4 regions of the Planococcus sp. TJ-307 genome follow, and region 3 is predicted to be linked to each of the others. Evidence: predicted binding sites of a transcription regulator. Region 3 holds the regulator's gene; each other region holds the start of a gene.
The links. The regulator Rex, encoded in region 3, represses fermentation and respiration genes when NADH is low (regulators of the CRP and FNR family bind a similar motif). The targets are predictions, from matches to a motif close to TTGTGAAATATTTCACAA.
Positions count from the first base shown of each region.

Region 1: the regulator Rex is predicted to act here: its motif matches at 1,503-1,520, upstream of AC4EHK_RS17400 (cytochrome ubiquinol oxidase subunit I).
Region 2: the regulator Rex is predicted to act here: its motif matches at 1,651-1,668, upstream of AC4EHK_RS03450 (AtpZ/AtpI family protein).
Region 4: the regulator Rex is predicted to act here: its motif matches at 2,046-2,063, upstream of AC4EHK_RS00795 (cytochrome c oxidase subunit II).

Region 1 is NZ_JBZDOJ010000006.1:53,414-56,547, reverse strand. It holds gene AC4EHK_RS17410 (diacylglycerol kinase) at 43-957, shown strand; gene AC4EHK_RS17405 (NUDIX hydrolase) at 1,031-1,459, opposite strand; gene AC4EHK_RS17400 (cytochrome ubiquinol oxidase subunit I) at 1,664-3,010, shown strand; gene AC4EHK_RS17395 (cytochrome d ubiquinol oxidase subunit II) at 3,007-3,134, shown strand, end outside.
Region 2 is NZ_JBZDOJ010000001.1:700,079-703,212, forward strand. It holds gene upp (uracil phosphoribosyltransferase) at 1-447, shown strand, start outside; gene wecB (non-hydrolyzing UDP-N-acetylglucosamine 2-epimerase) at 467-1,585, shown strand; gene AC4EHK_RS03450 (AtpZ/AtpI family protein) at 1,821-2,042, shown strand; gene AC4EHK_RS03455 (ATP synthase subunit I) at 2,044-2,415, shown strand; gene atpB (F0F1 ATP synthase subunit A) at 2,443-3,134, shown strand, end outside.
Region 3 is NZ_JBZDOJ010000003.1:438,725-441,858, forward strand. It holds gene tatC (twin-arginine translocase subunit TatC) at 1-633, opposite strand, end outside; gene AC4EHK_RS13715 (twin-arginine translocase TatA/TatE family subunit) at 646-846, opposite strand; gene AC4EHK_RS13720 (redox-sensing transcriptional repressor Rex) at 936-1,568, opposite strand; gene AC4EHK_RS13725 (ABC-F family ATP-binding cassette domain-containing protein) at 1,701-3,134, shown strand, end outside.
Region 4 is NZ_JBZDOJ010000001.1:170,761-173,894, reverse strand. It holds gene AC4EHK_RS00800 (b(o/a)3-type cytochrome-c oxidase subunit 1) at 1-1,365, opposite strand, end outside; gene AC4EHK_RS00795 (cytochrome c oxidase subunit II) at 1,362-1,835, opposite strand; gene AC4EHK_RS00790 (Crp/Fnr family transcriptional regulator) at 2,137-2,799, opposite strand; gene AC4EHK_RS00785 (universal stress protein) at 3,025-3,134, shown strand, end outside.

The DNA.
Region 1 (3,134 bases), on a different contig from region 3:
TTTTTTCTTATCTTTACAGAAAGTCCAGAAAGGCTGAATCTGATGAAACGTGCACGCATTATTTACAATCCTACTTCCGGACGTGAGCTTTTCCGGAAACACTTGCCCGAAGTTTTAGAAAAAATGGAGAAGGCTGGCTACGAAACATCCTGCCATGCAACCACCTGCGAAGGCGATGCTATTCAAGCTGCGACATTTGCTGTTGAGCGGAAGTTTGATTTGGTAATCGCTGTTGGCGGAGACGGTACGTTAAATGAAGTTGTTTCAGGAATTGCTAAATTTGAAGACCGTCCCAAAGTTGGCCTCATACCGATGGGAACAACCAATGACTTTGCCCGAGCGGTCCATATTCCGCGAGACATTACAAAAGCGGTGGACATCATATTGAAAGGGGATTCAATCCCCGTGGATATTGGCCTGATGAATGGCGACCGTTATTTTATCAATATTGCAGGCGGAGGCAGACTCACTGAATTGACTTACGAAGTGCCGAGTAAACTGAAAACCGTGCTTGGTCAAATGGCCTATTACTTAAAAGGCATTGAAATGATTCCTTCTATCCGTTCTTCGCGTGTACGCATTGAATACGATGGACAGGTTTTCAATGATAGTGCCATGATGTTTTTGATCGGGTTGACCAACTCAGTTGGCGGATTTGAAAAATTAGCGCCGGATGCCAGCATTAATGACGGTAAGTTTACGTTATTGATTCTTAAAGAACTTAACATGGCGGAGTTTATCCGCGTGGCTTCTTTAGCTTTGCGCGGGGAGCATTTATCAGACCCGCATGTGATTTATGCAAAAGCCAGTAAAATTACGGTAACTACCGAAGAGCGGGTGTTGTTGAACTTGGATGGAGAATATGGCGGGCTTTTGCCTGCTGTGTTCGAAAACTTAGCTGGCCACATTGAAATGTATGTGCCGATCGATTCTTTAAGCGAAAAAGACCGAAAATAAAAAGCTGGAAAACGGAGCTAATCCGTTTTCCAGCTTTTTTTGTTTGAAAGGAAAATCTTGCTTGCTGGAAGGCTTAAAGCAGTTCGATGGCTGTGTCCTGCTCTTCTGCCAACTGCGGCAGGTTTTTAATGGGTTCCCAGCGGAACAGCAAGGTCAATCCGTTGTCGCGGCCGTGGCTCTTAATAGTATGTTCAAACTGCTCAACCGGATCGCCTGTGTATTCAAAATGGAAAATGTTCCGTTCGTAAGCTTTATCCTGATGTTCAGGATAATACGTATACTTATGGATTTTGCCGACAAAATCAATTACTTCGCGGGGTAATCCTGTTTCTTCTTTCACTTCCCTGTACAAAGCATCGATTAACAGTTCATCGTCTTCAATGGTGCCGCCCGGTACTTGCAGCCCAACTTCGGGTTCGCCTTTGTACTCAAAGACAAGCAGTTCCCGGCTTTCTTCAACGCCTCTTGTGATATACGCAAATACTTTCCGTTTTGTTCTCATGATGCCTCACCCTTTTTCTTTATTATCTATAGAATACTAAAAATTGAGAAAAATTTCAATTCTATTTCCATTATCTCTGTCACAGCTTATTCAAAGTTTGGCTTAAAAACAAGGCTTGGGAGGCGTTTTGGAAAGTGGGTTTGATGTACAATAAGAACAAGAGTTACGGTAAATCACACGTTTGAAAAAAAGGAGACGAGTAGATTGGAATTTCAAGATCCGGCTTTTCTGAGTCGCATTCTAACGTTATTGACTTTATCATTCCATATTCTTTACGCAACGATTGGCGTAGGTGTCCCTCTCATGATTATGATTGCCCAGTGGGTGGGTATTAAGAAAAAAGATGAACATTACATTTTGCTGGCTCGCCGTTGGGCCAGAGGATTTGTAATTACGGTTGCAGTAGGTGTCGTTACCGGTACGGCAATTGGTTTGCAGTTATCGTTGCTGTGGCCAAACTTCATGCAATTGGCCGGTAATGTCATTGCTTTGCCATTGTTTATGGAAGTATTCGCATTTTTCTTCGAAGCTATTTTCCTTGGGATTTATCTTTACACATGGGACCGTTTTGAAGATCAACGAAAGCACTTCCTATTGCTTATTCCGGTTGCACTGGGAGCAGCTGCGTCATCTGTATTTATTACCATCGTCAATGCCTTCATGAACCAGCCGCAAGGTTTTGAAATATTGAACGGTGAAATGGTCAACGTCAGCCCGCTGTTGGCTATGTTCAGTCCAGCAGTGCCAACAAAAGTGGCGCACGTTATGGCCACGGCATTTATGACCAGCGCTTTTGTACTGGCTTCTATTGCAGCGCTTCGCATGTTGGGCGGCTCGAATCATATTTATCATAAAAAAGCATTATTTCTAACGATGAAATTAGGATTGGTATTTGCCATCGCTACCGCTTTGATCGGCGATTTTTCTGGTAAATACTTAGCAGAATATCAGCCGGAAAAACTGGCGGCTGCAGAATGGCATTTTGAAACAGAAGAAGATGCTGGTTTGGTTATGTTCGGTATTTTAGACGGCGAAGAGGTCAAGTATGCCATCAGAATCCCTTACGCACTGAGTATTCTGGCACACAGTGATCCGTTTGCTGAAGTGACCGGACTTAACGAATTCCCGGAAGATGAAAGACCCCCGCTTTGGATCCATTATCTTTTTGACACCATGGTGACCATCGGCATGTGGCTGGCATTCTTCTCGTTTGTTTACGTCGTTGCCGCTTTCCGCAATTGGTCGTTTATTCGCACAAGATGGTTCCGTTGGCTCACAGTGGCTGGAGGGCCTTTAGCGCTCATTGCCATTGAGGCAGGATGGTGGTTCACGGAAGTGGGACGCCAGCCTTGGATTCTTAGAGGCCATATGAGGGTAAGTGAAGGAGCAACCACCAGCGGAAATGTCGATTTGATGATTATTTTGTTTGCTGGCTTGTACCTTATTCTTGGTATCGGTACAGTCGTTGTCTTAACCCGGATGTACAAACGCAACCCGGTTGAAAAAGAGTTGGAGGCACGTAAATCCAGCAAGGGCGGTGAAGAAGAATGACATTAGAAATTATTGGCATATCCGTACTTTGGCTGTTTCTGTTTCTCTATGTCATCGTGGCGTCGATCGATTTTGGCGGCGGCTTCTTCAATGCTTATAGTGCGTTCGTTGGCAAACAGCATAT
Region 2 (3,134 bases), on a different contig from region 3:
GCGAAGTCAAAAGTTCTTGCCGGGAAAAAGTTGGGTGTTGTGCCAATTTTGCGCGCTGGCATCGGCATGGTTGATGGAATCTTAAAGCTGATTCCAGCCGCTAAAGTGGGACATATCGGTTTGTACCGTGATCCTGTAACACTGCAGCCGGTTGAGTACTATTTGAAATTGCCATCCGACGTTCAAGAACGCGACTTTATCGTTGTCGACCCGATGCTTGCTACAGGCGGATCAGCAATTGAAGCGGTCAACTCCATGAAAAAACGAGGGGCTACGAAAATTCGTTTTATGTGCATCATTGCTGCTCCTGAAGGGGTAGAAGCACTTCAAAAAGCACATCCCGACGTGGATATTTACATTGCGGCATTGGATGAGAAATTAAATGAAAAAGGATATATTGTTCCAGGTCTTGGAGATGCTGGAGACCGATTGTTCGGAACAAAATAAGAGAGCGAGGTATATCAGCTTGACGAAAAAATGGAAAGTAATGACGATATTTGGCACGCGTCCAGAAGCCATTAAAATGGCGCCGCTTGTTCTGGAGCTTCAGAAATATCCTGAAACCATCGAACCTTTGGTAACGGTAACGGCACAGCACCGCGAAATGCTGGACCAGGTGCTGGAAACGTTCAAAATCACGCCGGATTTCGATCTGAACATCATGAAAGATCGCCAAACATTGACGGATGTAACCATGCGGGCAATGCAAGGTCTTGATGTGATTATGAAAGAAGCGAAACCGGATATTGTGCTGGTACATGGCGATACAACAACGACGTTTGCTGCCAGCCTTGCCGCTTTTTACAATCAGGTTGCGGTAGGACATGTGGAAGCTGGATTGCGTACGCACAATAAATATTCGCCCTACCCTGAAGAAATGAACCGTCAGTTGACGGGAGTCATGGCAGATATTCATTTTTCACCAACTGAAAAATCAGCTCAAAACCTGCTCGATGAAAACAAAAAGGCAGAAACCATCTACATTACTGGGAATACGGCCATTGATGCGCTTCAGACAACAGTGCGTGAAACGTATACACATCCCATCTTGGAGAAAATCGGCACTGACCGCATGATTTTGTTGACAGCACATCGCCGTGAAAATCTGGGGCAACCCATGCGCAATATGTTCCGTGCCATCAAACGTCTGATTGAAGAACATGATGACATTCAAGTGGTATACCCGGTTCATATGAATCCAGCTGTGCGTGAAGTGGCAGATGAAGTATTGGGCCGTGATCCGCGAATTCATTTGATCGAACCACTGGAAGTGTTGGACTTCCATAACTTCGCAGCACGCTCGTTCTTTATTTTGACCGATTCAGGTGGAATTCAGGAAGAAGCGCCTTCACTCGGCAAGCCGGTTTTGGTGCTTCGCGATACGACAGAGCGTCCTGAAGGCATCGCTGCCGGAACCTTGAAGCTTGCGGGAACAGATGAAGAAACAATTTACGGGATGGCCAAGGAATTGCTGACAGATGAGGCAGCTTACAAGTCGATGTCTCAAGCATCCAATCCATACGGAGACGGCAAAGCATCTATCCGAATTGTCGAAGCGCTTCATGCTTATTTTTCTAAACTGTAAAAGAAAAAATAACCCATTGGACATTTTTCTCAAAGTTTGTCAACAATATGTCAGAGGAAAATCGCTTGTGAAGTTTTTCACTTCTACTAATTGACATGATTTTACCCCTAATGTATGCTTACAAAGGGTATGCATGAGAAGGTTTTCTTACATAGATTATGTGGTTTTGGAAGCCTGATGCGACTGCTCTTTTTGAGGGTTTAATGTCAAATCAACGAAGTTCGAGGGGGTTATCATGCGCCCAACAAAAAGCCCCTTACAAGCGATGGCAATTTACAGTGCCATCCTCTCACAACTTGTCGGGTCCGTTCTCATCGGGATATTTGCAGGCATGTGGCTCGATGAGAGGCTCGGAACCGCCCCGTTTTTCATGATCATCTGCCTATTCATAGGCATCACTGCCGGTGTTTGGGCAATGCTTCAGACTGTCCGCAAATTCGAATCAGGAGACAAGTAAAATGGATGGACTTAGGGAGATATATACCAGGCTGAAAAAGATGATCTTGTTCATCTTGGCGTTCTACGTTATTGGTTGGGGGTTTACCCCTTATCAAGAAGTGTTCGCGGGCCTCATAATCGGAACTTTGTTCGGCATTTACAACATGTGGATTTTGGTTCGACGGATGGAGAAATTCGACCGAGCGGTGGCTGAAGGCTCGAAAGTTCGTTCGCTTGGAACGGCATTACGGTTTGCATCAGGTGTTGCAGCTGTGGCGATTGCTATTTTATTCGCAGAGCACATTCACTTGGTCAGTACAGTAATTGGGTTGATGGTCCCTTACGCTCTATTGTTAACAGAGCGGATTGTGTATCACGTGAAACACCATTAACAATGTGGAAAGAGAGGTGAAACTATCGTGGATCATGGCGCTCCTATGCTCGAGGTGTTCGGGATCTGGTTTAACCTATCCAACGTTATGATGCTACTTGTAGCCGCTCTTATCGTCTTCCTTATTGCTTTTATCGCTACACGGAATTTGCAGCTCAAACCAACGGGCATGCAGAACTTCATGGAATGGATCATGGATTTCGTGAAAGGGATTATCAACAGCAATATGGATTGGAGAGATGGTGGCCGATTCCATGTTCTTGGAATCACTCTGATCATGTTCATTTTTGTTTCGAATATGTTAGGGCTTCCATTTGCAATAGTCGTCAACGGAGATCTTTGGTGGAAATCACCAACAGCTGATCCGACAGTAGCGATGACATTAGCCGCAATGGTACTCATCTTGAGCCATTATTATGGTATCAAGTTGAAGGGACTAAAAGAATATTCAGCGGGCTACATCAAGCCGATGCCATTCTTATTCCCGTTGAAAGTCATTGAGGAATTCGCAAATACGCTGACACTCGGTCTGCGTCTTTACGGTAACATCTATGCGGGGGAAATCTTGCTGACTTTGTTGGCAGGCCTCGCATCAGCAAGTATTTTTGGGTTTGCAGCAGGCATCTTGCCAATGATGTTATGGCAAGGATTCTCGATCTTTATCGGGGCAATCCAAGCGTTTATTTTCGTTATGTTGACAATGGTTTATTTATCGCATAA
Region 3 (3,134 bases):
CGAGACAATGTCAGGCGGTGTAATAAACGCCGCGATGATGACCAAGCCAAGATAGGAATACTTGCGGTACTTCGTCATGAGCATCGGCGTAATAATGCCAAGCCTTGTCAAAAACAGCATCAGTACCGGCAGCTGAAAAATCAGGCCAAACGGCAACGTGATTTGGAACAAAAACTGAAAGTATTCATTGATGCCGATGGTTTCCTGAATGTCCATGTTATCGGAAATGCTGAGCATAAATCCAATGACGTATGGAAACAAGATCAAATAGGCAAATGCAATGCCTCCTAAAAACAGCAGAAGAGAAAATGGAATATAGCTGAGTGTGGCTCTCCGCTCTTTGTCGAGAAGGCCCGGGCTGATAAATGCCCAGAACTGATACATGATGAGTGGAGATGTAAAAATCAACGCCAGAATCATCGTCACCTGCATAAAGATTTTCAAGGGATCGGTAATTTTAAATGCGTTTAAGGTAAGGTCTCTCGCTTCTTCCGTATACTGCAAGTACTGGATTAACGGCTGGGCAAGAAAAAAGCTGACAATAAGCGCCAATATAAAGAAAACGACTACAATGGTCAGCCGTTTTCTCAACTCAACTATATGTTCAACTAAAGTCATGTCTTTTTCTGTCATCGGACAAACATCCTAACGTATTTCCTTTTGCTCGTCTTTCTTTTTAAGCTCTACTTTTTTATCATCGTCTTCGTCATCTACAAGACCTTTTGTTGCGTTCTTGAACTCACGCAAAGACGAACCGAATGCTTTCCCAAGTTCCGGCAACTTTTTGGGACCGAAAACGAGTAAGGCAACAACACCGATAATAATGATACTCATTGGACCTGGCATACGTGCACCTCCTGTATTATGGCTCTATTTTACATCATTCAACTCAGTTTGGCTATTTCGAAACGGCATGGAAATGTGAAGGTTTTAAGTCAATGCTGCTTAATCTGATAAATCAATGTCTGCAGTTCAACTGACAGATCGATGGTCTGGACGCGGATATGGTCAGGCACCGATATGCGCACCGGTGTAAAATTTAAAATCCCTTTAATATCGGTCTGTGCCAGACGGTCTGTCACTTCCTGGGCCGATCGTGACGGCACGGTCAAAATAACCAGCTCCACACCGTATTCTTTGATCTTTTCTTCAATTCTGTCTGGGTGGTACGTATCGATATCGCTGATTTTTTCACCTTCCAGCGGACTGTTCGAGTCAAACGCCACAATAATCTTCGTATTGTGGTTACGGTGGAAATTATACTTTAAAAATGCGCTGCCGAGTCCCCCAACACCGATCAAGGCTACGTTGGTCTCTTCTTCTTGATCCAAAGTCTTCCTGAAAAACAGCAGCAGCTCCTGAACGTCATAGCCATAGCCCTTTTTGCCGAGTGCGCCCAAATGTGAAAAATCACGGCGGATGGTGGCAGAATCAATTTTCATCGCTTCGCTTAATTCCTGTGAGGAAATCCGTTTTTGTCCGGCATTTGCGAAGTTTTGCAGAAAACGGTAATACAGCGGCAGCCTTTTGGTCGTGGCTTGCGGGATTTTAGATGTCTCGTGTAACATACGCTTTCGCATCCTCCTGAGGTGTTGTCAAATCGCTTTCATCTTACATTAGGAGCCTTGATATGTAAAGGCTTGCGCAATTGCGAACAACCGCCCCATCAGCTACACTTAAAGAGAATAGAGGTGACCTACATGATAGTATTGCAAGTAAACCAAGTCCATAAATCATTTGGCGCGGAAGAAATTTTGTCCGGAGTTAAGCTGGAAGTCCAGCACCGCGACCGTGTGGCGTTGGTAGGCCGCAACGGCGCAGGAAAATCCACATTACTGAAAATCATCGCCGGTGAAATGTCCCACGACAGCGGCGATATCAGCACGCCGAAAGATTTGACCATCGGCTATTTGGAACAGCAAACCAATCTTGAATCGGATGCGACCGTCTGGGATGAAATGATGACGATTTTCCACCATTTCCGTGAACAGGAAGCGACTCTTCGCCGCCTGGAAGCACAGATGGCCGAACCTGACATATACAATAACCCTGCAGAAAATGACAAGGTCATGAAAGAATACGACCTGTTGCAGCATGATTTCAAAGACGCCGGGGGCTATCAGTTTGAAGCAGATACGCGAGCTATCCTGCATGGCATGAAATTTTATCCAGAAGACTTCGACAAGAAAGTCGTATCGTTATCCGGCGGCCAGAAAACGCGCTTGATGCTGGCGAAGCATTTGCTCAGCAAACCTCAGCTGCTGATTCTCGATGAGCCGACCAACCACTTGGACATTGAGACCTTAAGTTGGCTGGAAAATTATTTGAAAAATTATCCAGGCGCATTGCTGATTGTTTCCCATGACCGCTACTTCCTCGACCAAGTTGTGACAATGGTCTACGAAGTTTCCCGCCACCGCGTCAAAAAGTACACCGGCAACTACAGCCGCTACTTGGACGAGAAAGCCAAACAATACGAATTGGACCAGAAGCACTTCGAGAAACAGCAAGGCGAGAAAGCCAAATTAGAAGATTATGTCCAGCGCAACCTGGCACGGGCTTCCACAACTAAAATGGCGCAAAGCCGCAGGAAGACCCTCCAGAAAACCGAGTGGATGGAAGCTCCAGACGGCAATGAAAAATCAGCTGCCTTTGGTTTTACGATTGGCAAGCAAAGCGGCAATGATGTGTTGAACGTCCAGTCGCTAAAAATCGGCTACACTGACAAACCGGTCTCTGAAAATATCGCCCTTAAGCTGTACCGTCAGGAAAGTCTGGCACTGGTCGGCCCGAACGGTGTCGGGAAATCAACTTTGCTGAAAACCATCATGAAAGAGCTGGAACCCCTTGCCGGTGACATCCACTACGGCACCGGCATCCAGTTTGGCTATTACGATCAGGAACAAGCCAATTTAAAAGGCAATAAGCTGGTGCTGAACGAACTATGGGACGATTACCCACTTATTAACGAAAAAGACATCCGCGGCATTCTGGGACGCTTCTTATTTACGGGAGATGATGTGCTAAAGCCGGTTTCTACACTATCAGGCGGCGAAAAGGCGCGTGTTGCCTTGGCGAAGCTCATGATGCAAAAAGCCAATGTCTTGCTGCTCGATGAGCCGACCAACCATTTG
Region 4 (3,134 bases), on a different contig from region 3:
GGTCAGGATGCCATCAAACCATTCCATTGCGGAAGGGTGATTGTTGTAGCCGGAATAAGCGGTTCTTCGCGGCGCTCCGAGAAGGCCTAATACATGCTGTGCTGTGGACATTAACAGCATCCCGATCGACCAAGTAATGATTTGAACGAGTCCAAGCACTTTCATAGACTTCGTAAACTTTCTCCCGGTCAAATAAGGAATCAACCAAAACGTCAGTCCCATAAACGTCATGGCCACCGGTGTTCCCACCGTGATATGAAAATGTCCGACGATCCATAAAGTATTGTGGACGACTTCGTTCAACTGGAAACTGGCATTGATGATACCGCCCGCTCCGCCTGGAATAAAAAACGCCATCGCAATGAAAATGGATGTAAAACGGATGTCTTTCCAAGGCAGCGTTGTAAACCAGCCGAAAAGTCCTTTCCCACCGTTTTTGCGCCCGGCAATTTCAAAGGTCGCGAACATCGAAAACGCCGTCATCAAAGAAGGAACAATGACCATAAACGTCAAGACCACTTGAAGGAACTTCCAGAAGTTTGAAATTCCGGGTTCCGTCAGCTGGTGATGGAAGCCAACTGGAATGGAAAACAGGATAAAAAGAACAAAAGACAAACGTGCCAACGAATCACTGAACACTTTCACGCCAAGGATTTTCGGCACAATCACGTACCACGCCATATACGCTGGCAGCAGCCAAAAATACACTAAAGGATGTCCGAAAAACCAGAACAAGGTACGGCTGAGCTCTACATCAATGGTATCGGTCCAACCGAATGCCCATGGAATGTATTGGAACACGACTGTCGCCACTACGCCCAGACAGGCAATAATCCACATGATGATGGTCGTGATGGTCATAAACGCGAACAACGGACTTAATTGCCCTTTGTTGTTTTTTCGCCATACACGGTAATGCCCAACCAATGCAAAACTGCTAATCCATGTTCCAATGATCACCAATGCAAGTCCTACGTAATAAAAGCCACTTGCTTTTAGTGGTGCATAAAAGGTGTACAGGACCGAAGCTTCTCCTGCAATGATCATAACGGTCGCCATCACAGTGCCAAGCAAGGTTACCCAAAAGCCAATCCAGGAAAATAAACGAACTTTCGGCCCAAAGCTTCCTAAGCTTTTGCTCATGCCGGTAATAAAAAAGCCAAAAATGAAAAATGTCGTAAAGATAAGTGCAAGCAGCACGCCATGTGCCGTTAAAATTTGATAATAATCCAGCCAAGCCGGCAGCTGCAGGGCGTCATTGCGGATAAAAACTTGAAGCAGTCCACATAAGGTACCGATTAAAAAGGCAGCATAAGCGACGCCAATATTCCATAAAGCGATTTTCCGATCTTGCACAGCAATCATTCTTCGTACACCTCGATCTCTGTATACATCATGTGATGCCCCGTTCCGCAGTATTCATTGCAAAGAATTAAATACGTCCCGGGTTTTTCAAATGTATAAGATTTTGTCGTAATACGGCCTGGAACAACCATCATATTGACTTTTGTATTGTCGATCGTGAAACTGTGGACCACATCGGTGCTGGTCACTTTAAAAACAATTTCTTTCCCAACTGGCACTTTTAATTCCGGAGCCGTGTAGCCAAAAGCCATGGCGACAATGGCGACTTGATAGGTGCCGTCGTCCAATTGCGTGACGCCTGGATTGTCGAAGGGGGCAGTTTCGTTCACTTTCTTGGGATCGATGGTATCCATCCCTCCCGCAGGAGTATGGTCTTGAGAAAATGCGCTTACCCCGACCACGCTTAAAAAAACAATCAGTGAAGCAATGCCAAATACCAGCCAGATTTTTTCATATTTATGAAGATGCATTCCAATCCATTCCTTTCTCTCTGCCTTAACGCGCTACATACAGTAAATAAACAGCAACCCACATTACGACAATGACCAGCCCTACTATAAACACACTGACTAACGTACCTTTTAGATTAGGTTCCGGCTCCCGGTTTTCCTGACTCATTCTTTCTCACCTCTTATGCGAATCATTCTTACCTTCAGCCTATGCTATCCAATCATTTTCCACTGTGACATTTCTCACACTCCGATTGTATTTTTGACAAATTGACAAATTTCAGACAAAAAAAAGAGCCTGCCTCATCGGCAAACTCTTCGCTTAATCAATTTTACATAAATAGATCGGACAGTTTTCACAATTTGTTTCTATCTTTAAATGATCAATATCGTGCAGTAGTATTTTTCCTTCATTCACAGTCAATAAGCCACGCTTTTTCAAATCATTCAGCATCCGATTGACCACTTCTCTCGTCATTCCGCAAAAGTTTGCGAGATCCTGATTTGTCAGCACCATATCAATCAAAATTCCCTTTTCAGTTTGGACCCCGTAGCTGTTGGAAAGCCGGATCAAGGTTGAATACAAGGCCCCTTTTTTCCCATGCAGCAACAAATCCCTGAATTTCGTCTGCGTTTTCTGCTGATCGATGCCCATCCATTTCATAAAAGCCACCGACAAGCGGCCGTTTGACACCAGCGACTCTTCTAAATCCTTAATCGAAATATGGACAAAGATCGTATCTTCGATGGCGCGTGCATCCAGCATGTACTTAGGCGCTTCGGAAAAAATGGTTACTTCCCCAACCAACTGGCCGGGACCACAAATCTTTAACGTCAGCTCCCTGCCGTTTGGCGTTACTTTTTCGATCCGAATCTTTCCCGAACGAATGATGAAGACACCGCCAATAGCATCACCTTCGCGGAATAAATAATGATCTTTTTTTAATTCCTTGACTTGATGGCGTATGGTGAGCAATTCTTCCATTACTGTTAATGCTTCTGCACTTCCTATATCAGCCTTCAAATCGGTCCCACCCTTCCCTGTGCTTTCCGAACTATTTCTTTCTTCTATTTTACCACGAAAGCTCTGCAATAATATGTAAATTTCACCATACTGACACCAGTTTCCAAAAGATTGTGTAAATATTAGAAGGAACTCCATAGCTCGGCAGCGAATTTCCTTACTATAACGACTGAGGAGGAATGCTGGATGACTTTAAAATACTCAAATATTTTAGTAGCAGTAGACGGCTCCAAAGAATCTGAATTGGCATTTAAAAAAGCAGCTGCTGCTGCTGCTCGCAACCACGCCACCTTGCA